Regions from separate parts of the Lysobacter sp. CA196 genome, predicted to be linked through region 2. Evidence: riboswitches for the same ligand, from Rfam matches in the RefSeq annotation. Region 2 holds a riboswitch; the other holds the start of a gene.

Region 1 (5,729 bases), on a different contig from region 2:
GCGAACGCAAGTAGTACGTCGTCTTCAGGCCCTTCTTCCAGGCGTACATGTACATCGAGCTGAGCTGGCCGATGTTCGGGCTCTCGATGAACAGATTGAGCGACTGGCTCTGGTCGATGTACGCGCCGCGCTCGGCGGCCATGTCGATCAGCGAGCGCATCGGCAGCTCCCACGCAGTGCGATAGACCTGGCGCAGCGCATCCGGCACTTCGTTCACCGACTGGATCGAACCTTCGGCCATCTTGATCCGGTCGCGCATCTCCGCGGTCCACAGGCCGAGCTTCTTGAGCTCTTCGACCAGGTACTTGTTGACGACCAGGAAGTCGCCCGACAGGGTCTCGCGCTTGAACAGGTTCGACACCTGCGGCTCGATGCACTCGTAGCAGCCGGCGATCGAGGCGATGGTCGCGGTCGGCGCGATCGCGATCAGCAGCGAGTTGCGCAGGCCGTGTTCGGCGATGCGCTTGCGCAGCGCGTCCCAGCGTTCGGGCTGCGAAGGGGTGACGCCCCAGGCCTCGAACTGCAGTTCGCCGATCGATGCGCGGGTATCGGCGAAGGACGGGTGCTTGCCGTGTTCCATCGCCAGCTCGTTCGACGCCGACAGAGCGTGGAAGTAGATCGCCTCGGCGATCTCCTGGGCGAGCTTGCGCGCCGGCTCCGAATCGAACGGCAGGCGCAGCTTGAAGAACACGTCCTGCAGGCCCATCGAGCCCAGGCCGACCGGGCGCCACTTGAGGTTGGCGCGGCGCGCGGTCTCGATCGGATAGAAGTTCAGGTCGATGACGCGGTCGAGCTGGCGCACGGCCAAGCGCACAGTCTCGGCGAGCTTGTCGAAATCGAACGCGCCCACGCCCTTATTAGAGCTGGGATCGTCGTACATCTCGACGTGGTGCGAGAGGTTGATCGAGCCGAGGTTGCAGACCGCGGTCTCGTCCTGCGAGGTGACCTCGAGGATCTCGGTGCACAGGTTCGACAAGTGGATGACGTTGCCGTCGCGCAGGGTCTGGTTGGAGGCGCGGTTGGACTTGTCCTTGAAGTTCATCCAGCCGTTGCCGGTCTGCGCCAGGGTGCGCATCATCCGCCCGTAGATGTCGCGCGCCTTGACCTTCTTGGTCGCCAGGCCGGCCGCTTCGGCGGCGTGGTAGGCGCGGTCGAAGGCTTCGCCCCACAGGTCGGTCAGCTGCGGCACCTTGGACGGGTCGAACAGCGACCAGTCGGCGTCGGCCTCGACCCGGCGCATGAATTCGTCGGGAATCCAGTTGGCCAGGTTGAGGTTGTGGGTGCGGCGCGCTTCGTCGCCGGTGTTGTCGCGCAGTTCGAGGAATTCCTCGATGTCGGCGTGCCACGGCTCCAGGTAGACGCAGGCCGCGCCCTTGCGCTTGCCGCCCTGGTTGACCGCGGCGACCGAGGCGTCGAGGGTCTTCAGCCAGGGCACGATGCCATTGCTGAGGCCGTTGGTGGAACGGATCAGCGAGCCGCGCGAACGGATGCGGGTATAGCTCAGGCCGATGCCGCCGCTGAACTTGCTGAGCTTGGCCACGTCCATGTAGCGCTTGTAGATCGCTTCCAGCGAGTCGTCGGGCGAGTCGAGCAGGAAGCAGCTCGACAGCTGCTCGTGGGTGGTGCCGGCGTTGAACAGGGTCGGCGAGCTCGGGATGTAGTCGAGCTGGGCCATGCGCCGGTACAGGGCGAGCGCGTCGCCGACGTCTTCGCTGAGCGCGCAGGCGATGCGCAGGAAGAACTGCTGCGGGGTCTCGATGACGGTGCGCGCGGTCGGATGGCGCAGCAGGTAGCGGTCGTACAGGGTGCGCAGGCCGAAGTAATCGAACTTGGCGTCGAGGTTGCGGTCGATCGCGTCGTTGAGCTTGCGCGCATTGGCCTGGACGAAGTCGAGCAGGCGCTGGTTGATCAGGCCCAGGTCGAAGCCGCGCTGGACCGACTGCGAGAACGCATGGATCTCGATGCCGGCGACTTCCTTCTCGATCACGCCGGCGAGCAGGCGCGCGGCGAGACGGCCGTATTCGGGTTCTTCGGCGGTCAGCAGGGCGGCGGTGCGGATCGACAGCTCGTCGAGTTCGCGCGTGGTCGCGCCGTCGTACAGGCCGGAGATGGTGCGGGTGGCCACGCGCATCGGGTCGACGGCGTACAGGTTTTCGCCGCTGCGGGTCACCGCGCGCACGATCTTGTTCAGGTCGACCGGCTCGCGGCGGCCGTTGCGCTTGGTCACGCTCATGGTCAGGTTGGCCGCGGGCGGGGTCAGCGCGAAACCGGTGTCGGCTTGCGGGTCGCGGGCGGGTTTGGCGGCGGTGTCGGCGGCGGGGGAGGCGGCGGACGATTCGGGTGCGAGCGTGGTCATGGCGTAACTCCGGGGCGTGGGTGCACGGGTCGCCGACCTTCCCGCGAAGGGCGACGCGCGGAGAACGCGGACGCGCCATCGGCGACCGGCCGCGCAGCGGCGTCGTCGATGGCACGGCCGTGCCCCCGCGGGCGCGGAACTCGGGGGCTTGCAGGCGAGGTGTCGCGCGGCCCGAGACGGGCGCATCCCGCGTCGGCGCGCGTGGCGGCGCCGCAACGGAACGAGCACGACAGCGAAGCCATCGTGCTGCGACACCGGCCGTCTTCCCCCGAAGACTCCTGGGCCGGTACCGCGCGGTGTGCAACGCGCGGCTGTCGGCAGGTCTTCGGGCTCGGGACACGACGACTCGCGTCTCCTACTGGCTACCGCTTCCCAGGCGCGAGGCGCGTCCAGTGCTTGGTAGCGTTCGTTTCCCATACCGCTGCGGGGCAGCGCCGGCTTTGGACGTCGCGCTGGCTGCGTCCTTACCGGCTTCCCTATTGAGCCAATCTCGCGATCGGCACCGACGGGCACAACATAGTGTGGTTTATCGATTCCGTCAACGCGATATGTGGTGAACAAGCTGTGTATAGAATGCGTGAAGCCTTGTCCTTCAAGGCTTGCGGCTTGGTGTAACGTTCGTGACCAAGCGCACGATGCACGGAACAGGGACGGGTGATGGAAGCACTGATCGTTTTAGTGGCACTGGGGTTGTTGCTGGTGCCGGTCCTGCTGGTGGTGGCGCTGATGCAAGTCGCCGGACTGAAATCGCGCGTGTCCGAACTCGAGCGTCGCGTGGCGCAGCAAGCCGAGTCGCTGAGCGCGGCCAGGTCCGGCCAGCGCGGGGACGAAACCCTGGCCGAGCGGATCGCGCGCGAAGCGCCGCCGCCGACAGCGCCGCCGGTTCGTCCGCCGCCTGTCAGCACGGTTGTTCCTCCTGCGGTCGTTCCAGCCAAACCCGTTGCCCCGGTCTCGGCGCCCACGCCGTCGCCGGCCGCGAGCGTGCCGCCGCCGATACCGCAGGACGTCGCCGCCCGCCCGGCCGCTGCGCGCGCCGCGCCTGCGGCCTGGCGCGCGCCTGCCGCACCGCCGCCGCCGGACGTATTCACCGTCGCCGCGCGTTGGCTGCGGCGTTGGTTCACCGAGGGTAATGTGCCGGTCAAGGTCGGCATGCTGGTGTTGTTCGCCGGCGTCGCCGCGCTGTTGAAGTACGCCACCGACCAAGGCTGGCTGCATTTGCCGATCGAGCTGCGCCTGGCCGGCGTCGCCCTCGCGGCGATGGCGGGGCTGGTGTTCGGTTGGCGCCAGCGCGAACGCAAGCGCAGTTTCGCCCTGAGCCTGCAGGGCGGCGCGATCGGCGTGCTGCTGTTGGTGGTGTTCGCCGCTTTCAAGCTGTACCAGCTGATACCGGCCGGCGCGGCGTTCGCGATCAGCGTGGTGCTGGTGGCCGGGGCCGGCGTACTGGCGGTGAGGCAGAACGCGATGGCGTTGGCGGTGTTCGCGATCCTCGCCGGTTTCCTCGCGCCGATCTGGCTGTCGACCGGTTCCGGCAACCACGTCGCCCTGTTCGGTTACTACGCCGTACTCAATGCCGGCATTTTCGCGATCGCCTGGTGGCGGCCGTGGCGGGTGCTCAATCTGCTCGGCTTCGTCTTCACCTGGGGCATCGGCACCTTGTGGGGCGTGCTCAAGTACCGCCCCGAGCATTTCTCCACCACCGAGCCCTTCCTGCTGCTGTTCTTCGCCTTCTATCTGTTGATCCCGGTGCTGTACGCGCGCAAGCGTCCGGCTGGGCACCGCGACCTCATCGACGGCTGCCTGGTGTTCGGCACGCCGCTGGTCGCGTTCTCGCTGCAGGCCGGTTTGCTCGAAGGCGATCGCATGCCGCTGGCGTTCTGCGCGCTGGGGCTGGGCGCGTTGTATGCGGCACTGGCATGGTGGCTGCGTCGCGATCGGCGCTTCATCGAGCTGTCGACGCCGTATGCCTTGCTCGCCGTGGGCTTCGCCACCCTGGCCATTCCGCTGGCGCTCGCCGCCGAGGCCACCGCCTGCGTGTTCGCGCTCGAAGGCGCGGCGATGGTCTGGCTGGGCTTGCGCCAGCAGCGTCGCTTGCCGCAGCTGGTCGGCTTCCTGTTGCAGGGCGCGGCCGCATTCGCCTTCGTCATCGGCGCCAGCGACGCGGTCTGGGACGCGCAAGTACCGCTGCTCAACGCCAGCTTCGCCGGCGCCCTGCTGATCGCCATCGCCGGTTTCGCCAGCGCCTGGAGCCATCGTCGCAGCGACAGCCCAGGGCCGGCCTTGCCGTATTACCTGTGGGGCCTGGCCTGGTGGCTCGGTGCGGCCGGCAGCGAGATCGCCGACTTCGTCCCCGACCGCCACAGCGCCGATGCGGTGCTGATGCTGACCGCCGCCAGCGGTTGGATCGCCGCGGAAGTGTTCCGTCGCCACAGCTGGAAAGCCTTGTCGCTGACCGCGATGTTCGCCCTGCTGTCGGCGCTGCCCTTGCTGTTCGTGCAGACCGATTTGCACGACTATCCGCTCGCCGGATTCGGCTGGCTGGCCTGGGCGCTGTATGCGGTGCTCGGCTGGCGCACCCTGATCGGCTTGCGCGAACGCGCCGGCGGTGAACTCGGCCTGGCCCATTCGGGCTGGTGGTGGGCGTGGACGCTGGCGATCGGCGTGACCCTGCTGCGTGTGTTGACCTTGTGGCAGCACAACGGCATCCCTGTGCTTGGCACCGGTTGGACCGTCGCGGCTTTGTTGCTGCCGATGCTGTTCATGGCGGCGGCGATGCTGTGGCGCCCGGGCCTGGTCGCACAGCCCCTGTCGCAGCGTTTCGCCGCTTGGCGTGCGCCGTTGCTGGCTTCGTTCGCGATCGTGCTGGCGCTGGCGATCGGCTTCACTCTCGCTACTCCGGCCAACCCGCATCCGCTGATGTGGCTGCCTTTGCTCAATCCGCTCGGCCTGATGCAATGGGCGGTGTTGACGGTGTTCGGCGCATGGCTGGCGTCGCCGCTGGTCGGCGACGAACTGCGCCGCCGCCGCGTGCCCTTGCTCGCAGCTGCCGGCTTCGTCCTGATCACGGTCGAAGTGTTGCGCAGCGCGCACTACTGGGGCGGCGTGGCGTGGTCGTCGTCGATGTTCTCGACCAGCCTGGTGCAGACCAGCCTGACCGTGGTCTGGAGCGTGCTCGGCGTGGCCGGCTGGATCGCCGGTTCGCGCCGCGGCCAGCGCGGCCTGTGGTTGGCCGGCGCGGTGTTGATGGCGGTGGTACTGGCCAAGTTGGTGCTGGTCGATCGCGGTCATCTCGGCAACCTGCTCGGCATCGCCTCGTTCATCGCCTACGGCCTGCTGTGCACCCTGGTCGGTTATTTCGCCCCGGCGCCGCCCGGTG
Region 2 (5,729 bases):
TATCGCTCGTCCCGTCAGTGCCTACGAATCCCGCTTACGAGTCCCCAGTCCCCAGTCCCCAGTCCCGAGTCCCGAGTCCCGCTCTAAAGTTCAATCCCCTTCTGCGCCTTGATCCCCGCCTTGAAGGCATGCTTGATCACGCGCATCTCGGTGACGGTGTCGGCCGCTTCGATCAGGGCATCGGGGGCGCCGCGGCCGGTGATGACCACGTGCTGCCGTTCCGGGCGGGCCGCGACCGCGGCGAGCACGTCGTCGAGCGCGACGTAGCGATGCGCCAACGCTATGTTCAACTCGTCGAGCAGGACGAAGTCGTAGCCGGGGTCGGCCATCATTTTCGCCGCGATCGCCCAGGCCGACTGCGCGGCGCGGATGTCGCGCTCCTTGTCCTGGGTCTCCCAGGTGAAGCCCTCGCCCATCACGTGATAGTCCAGTTCCTCGAAACGCCGGAAGAAGGCCTCTTCGCCGGTCGAGAAACTGCCCTTGATGAACTGCACCACCCCGCACCTGAAACCGTGCCCGAGCGAACGCGCGAGCATGCCGAAGCCCGAAGAACTCTTGCCCTTGCCGTTGCCGGTGTTGACCACCAGCACGCCGCGCTCGATCGTCGCCTGGGCGATCTTGCGGTCGATCAGTTCCTTCTTGCGCTGCATGCGTTCGCGATGGCGTTCTTCCGTGCTCGCGGCGAAACCGGCGCGGTCGGCCGGACCATTGGTGTTATCCGTGCTCATGCCGTCGCTCCGCTGCGCTGGCGCAGCAGCAGGCTGCGCGCAACGGTGTAGACCACGAAGGCCAGGCCGACGTAACCGGCCAAGGTGCCGAGTGCGCGCGGGTAGTACTGCGGAATGCGGTCGATGAAACCGGCCAGGCTCGCATCCGGGTAGCGGCCGGACAGAAAATAGAACCCGCCCTTGGAAATCAGATACGCCACCACCGAGGTCGCCAGCACCACCAACACCAGCCGCGGCACCGTGGCCCAGTGGTCGCGATGCACGCGCGCATAGACGCGTCCGCCCAACCACAGGGCGCCGTAGGCCAGGGCCAGCGCCCAATAGGCCGGCGACAAGCACCAGTCGGTGATGCGGCCGAGCGCCAGGCTGCCCAGGTCGAGCGCCGAGGACAGCACGAAGAACGCCGGGAACGCCCAGACCGGGCGCAGCAAGGCGCCGACCAGGAAAAACACCGCCCACGACGCGCTGGGCAAGGCGTCGACGCTGGCGAAGTGTTGGCCGCGGGTGCAGATCATCAGCAGCGCCAGCGACGCGCCGGTCGCGATCAGCGCCTGCCGCGATTCCAACGGCAACGCCGCGGCGGAGGCGACGGGAAGAGGGTTCGACATGCTCAAGCTCCGGAACGCGAAGGGACGGCTATCAACGGTTCGTGGTCGGCTGCGAGGCCGGCGGGCGCGCAATGCGGGCGATCGCCGCATGCGCGACCAGCGCGACCGCGATGTAACTCAAGGTGGTGCGTACGAACAGCGGGCCCCAGCGCCAGACTCGGCTCAGGTATTCGGCGACGTTCGGCTCCGCGTAACGGCCGCCGAACCAGTAGAAGGCGCCGTTGGAAATCAAAAACGACAGGCTGGCGGCGACCAAGGCCACGCCGAAGACCCGCGCGAAGCCGCGCCAGCCGGCCGGCATGCGCGGCGCATACCAGCGCCCGGCGTACCAGAGCACGGCATAGGCCAGCAGCAGGAACGCATACGACGGCGTTACACAGTAATGCGCGAAGAAATCCAGGCCGCGCCCGGTGATCGCGAAGTAGTCGATGCCGACCGCGGCGAGCAGGAAACCGACGAAGCCCAGGTGCCGGCGCAGATACAGACCGCCGAGGAAGAACACCGCCATCGAGGCGTCGGGCAGATGCAGCAGATCGCCGAAGTGATGAAAGCGCGTGGCGATCATCACCATCAACAACAGACACGACAGGCTTAATTGAATGGGACCGGGCAAGTTTTTCATCGGCGACTCTCGATAGGCGCCGGCAACACGGTGGTTGCCGGCAAAGCCCGCGGGCGCGGGCCGAGGTGCTGATCCGTCAGCGGGAAGGCCGGTAACGCAAGGTCAACAGATAGTTGCGGCCGGGCTGGTTGTAGAACGCGGCGGTTTCGTAACGGCGATCGAACACGTTGTTCGCCGCCAGCTGCACGCTCCAGGCTTCATTGAACACATAGCCCAGGCGCAGATCGGTGAGCGCATAGCCGGCGAGGCGACGCGTATTGGCCAGGTCATCATAGCGATCGCCCGCGGCGTAGACGCTGGCGCCGAACGACCAGGCACCGTTGGCGACCGCGAAACGGCGGTCGGCGTCGATGCGCGCGCTCTGCCGCGCGCGCCGCGGCAGCAGCTTGTCGCGGCTGGCGCTGCGGCTGTCGTTGCGCGGGTCCAGCCAGGTCGCGCTGGCGCGCAAGTCCCAGTCGGCCAGGCGCGTGTCGAACACCGCTTCCAGGCCGCGGATGCGCGCACGGTCGACGTTGCCGGGCAGGCCGATCGATGCATCGAACGCGATCAGGTCGTCGATGTCGCTCTCGTAGGCGTTGAGCGACCACACGTGCTGGCGGCGCTCGCCGTGGGTGCCGCGCAGACCGATCTCGACGCTACGCGAGGTTTCCGGCGCCAGCGCGGCATTGCCGTAGCCTGGGTAGTACAGCTCGTTGAAGGTCGGCGCCTTGAACGCGGTGCCGTAGCTCGCGGTCAGACGCAGCGCCTCGCTGAGGTTCCAGCCCCACAACAGGCTGCCGGTGGTCTCGCCGCCGAACTGGCTGTCGTCGTCGCGGCGCAGGCTGGCCTGCAACGCATGCGCGCCGAAACTCTGCTGCCACTGGCCGAAGGCGCCGCGCAGGATGCGAGCGTCGCGGGCATAGCGGGTGTTGCTGTCGATGCGGTCGCGCTGCCAGTCGAAACCGAGGGTGAGCAGGCCGCTGCCGAGGCCGATGTCGCCCTGCACCGAGCCGAGCTGGCGGCGGGTTTCGAAGGTGCTGGAGTACTTGCCGTTCTTGTAGGTGTCGCTGAGGTCTTCGCTGCGGCCGGCGCTGGCGCTGAGGCTGACGCGATCGCTGGGCCGGTAGCGCAGCTTGGCGCCGGCGACCTGCTGCACGCCGTCGGCCTCGTTGTTCTGGCTGCCGTCGTACTGATTGTGGTTTTCGGCGCGGAACAGACGCGCTTCGGCGTCCCACTGCTCGTTGAAGCGGTAACCGCCCTGCAAGGTCAGCGAATCGCTGCGATAACCGTCGCGGTCCGGCGAGTTGGTGAAACAGCCGGCGCCGCCCGGCGAAGGCTTGCCGCGGCAGGCGTTGATGCCGTCGGTGTCTTCGTGGGCGGCGTTGATCGAATACCAGCCGCGCTCGCTCTTGCCGGCCACGCCGGCAGTACCGCGATGGGTGGCATAGCTGCCGATCGAAGCGCTGAAGCTCGGCACGAACGCGCCCTGCGGGCGCCGGGTGAAGATCTGGATGACGCCGCCGATGGCCTCGGAGCCGTACAGGCTGGAGAACGGGCCGCGCACGATCTCGACCCGTTCGATCTGTTCGACCGGAATGTCCTGCAGCGAGGCGCCGCCACTGGTCGCCGAACCGATCTTGACCCCGTCGATCAGCACCAGCACATGGTCGGACTCGCTGCCGCGCAGGAATAGCGAGGTCGCCTTGCCCGGGCCGCCGTTGTTGGCCAGCGAAGCGCCCGGCGTGCCGCGCAACAGCTCCGGCAGCGACGACGGCTGCAGGCGCTCGATCTGCGCTCGATCGATCACCGTCACCGCCGCAAGCGTGGCGTCCTGGGTCTGGGCGGTGCGGCTCGCGGTGACCACGACCTGGTCGAGATCGACCGCGGGCGCGGCCAGCGCCGAGGCGGCGAATGCGGAGCCGGCGAGCACGAAAGCGCAGCGCGCAGGAAGGCGCGCAAGGCGCAGGGATTCGGAAAAACGGAACGTCACAGTCGGCTCTCCATGGCCGCGCCTCACCCGCGCGGTCTAGATCAGGTCGTGACAGGGAGACGGCGGAACGGAGACGGCGCGCGCGCCGATGCCCCGAGACACGGCCCTCCGCCTGTCGGTTCGCGCTCCGGGCCGGTCTCCGGGCTTGCGAGCGGAGTCGGTCCGAGATCGGACCGGGTCTCCCGTACCGCGCCTTCCCGTGTCGGAACACAGTGGCTTCGTGCGGTGCGTGTACTCGCTTACCGTTGCGGGGGCAGCTCCGGATTGACCGACCTGGCGAACGCCAGAGCGGGGACCGGATTCCCGTTTCAATCGCCGATTATGTGTCGGCGATCACCTTGAGCGCGTGCATCTTAGCAGTGGTGCGCCGTGGGGATGCCACCGGATTTTCGCGCAAGCGCGCTTTGAAGTGCTGGATCGCGGCCAGGCGCCTCTCACGGGGACGTGATCCCCCCAGTCATCCTCGCGCAGGCGGGGATGACGGCTGGAAAGCGGATGGCGACTTGAGGGGATTCGAACCTTCCGGCCCAGCACAGCGGGCACCGATCCACCCCCGGGTTCCGCAAAGAGTGTGCCACTACCACTTTTCTACTACTTGCGTTAGGCAAGATTTGGCCGCTTGATTGACCGGTTGTTACGTTCGTGTTAAATCAAAATGACATCGCTGTCATCACCACCAAGGAGTCGTCATGCCCGTCCGCCGCACCTTCGCCGGTTCACGTCACCCTCTGGCCCTCGGCCTCCTGGTAGCGCTCGCCGCGCCGGTCCACGCGCAAGACGCGCCGCAAAGCGATCCCAAGACCCTGGACCAGGTCATCGTCACCGGCACCCGCGTCAGCGACCGCACCGTCGCCGAGTCCACCGCGCCGATCGACATCATTACCCCGGAAACCCTGGAAGCCACCGGCACGGTCGAGCTGGCCACCGCGCTGTCGCGCGCCCTGCCCTCGCTCAACTTCCCGCGCCCGGCCATCACCGACGGCACCGACGCGGTGCGCCCGGCGCAGCTGCGCGGCCTGGCCCCCGACCAGGTGCTGGTGCTGGTCAACGGCAAGCGCCGCCACACCACCGCCCTGATCAACCTCAACGGCAGCCAGGGCCGCGGCTCCTCGCCGGTCGACCTCAACGCCATTCCGATCGCCGCGATCGAACGCGTCGAAGTGCTGCGCGACGGCGCCTCGGCCCAGTACGGCTCCGACGCCATTGCCGGCGTCATCAACGTCGTGCTCAAGGGCAGCGGCACCGGCGGCAGCATCGCCGCGCGCTACGGCCAGTACAGCGCCGGCGACGGCAAGCAGTACCAGTTGTCCGGCGACACCGGTATCAAGCTCGGCGAAAACGGCTGGCTGCACCTGGCCGCGCAGGGCGGGCACCAGGACCAGACCAACCGCGCGCGTCCGTTCCAGGGCCGCGTCGAGCAGCGCTACGGCGATCCCGAGATCGACCAGGGCGCGTTCGCCTACAACGGCGAATACAACCCGACCGACTACCTGAGCTTCTATTCGTTCGGCAGCTACAGCGAACGCGACGTGCTGTCGAACGGCTATTTCCGCTTCGCCGGCGACCCGCGCAACATCCCGGCGATCTACCCGAACGGCTTCCTGCCGCAGATCCACAACGTCAGCAAGGACCGCGCCGCGGTGTTCGGCCTGCGCAGCGAAACCGCCGGCGGCACCCAGATCGACCTGAGCTACAACTACGGCCACAACGGCCTGACCTTCGACATCGAGAACACCCTCAACCGCAGCCTGGGCCCGACCTCGCCGACGCAGTTCTACGCCGGCGCGCTGGAAGTCACCCAG

Evidence for each region. A riboswitch is a leader RNA that binds a small molecule or an ion and turns the genes downstream of it on or off. The one in region 2 is predicted to bind cobalamin.
Region 1: another riboswitch for cobalamin. It lies ahead of ACTOWK_RS18345 (ribonucleoside-diphosphate reductase subunit alpha); the one in region 2 lies ahead of btuB (TonB-dependent vitamin B12 receptor).

The regions. Positions count from the first base shown of each region.
Region 1 covers NZ_JBQJIN010000024.1:74,880-80,608, forward strand. Annotated here, with positions in the region: gene ACTOWK_RS18345 (ribonucleoside-diphosphate reductase subunit alpha) at 1-2,356, opposite strand, end outside; cobalamin riboswitch at 2,656-2,878, opposite strand; gene ACTOWK_RS18350 (DUF2339 domain-containing protein) at 3,014-5,729, shown strand, end outside.
Region 2 covers NZ_JBQJIN010000002.1:190,850-196,578, reverse strand. Annotated here, with positions in the region: gene cobO (cob(I)yrinic acid a,c-diamide adenosyltransferase) at 84-728, opposite strand; gene ACTOWK_RS03540 (hypothetical protein) at 725-1,336, opposite strand; gene ACTOWK_RS03535 (hypothetical protein) at 1,368-1,958, opposite strand; gene btuB (TonB-dependent vitamin B12 receptor) at 2,035-3,903, opposite strand; cobalamin riboswitch at 4,041-4,283, opposite strand; gene ACTOWK_RS03525 (TonB-dependent receptor plug domain-containing protein) at 4,617-5,729, shown strand, end outside.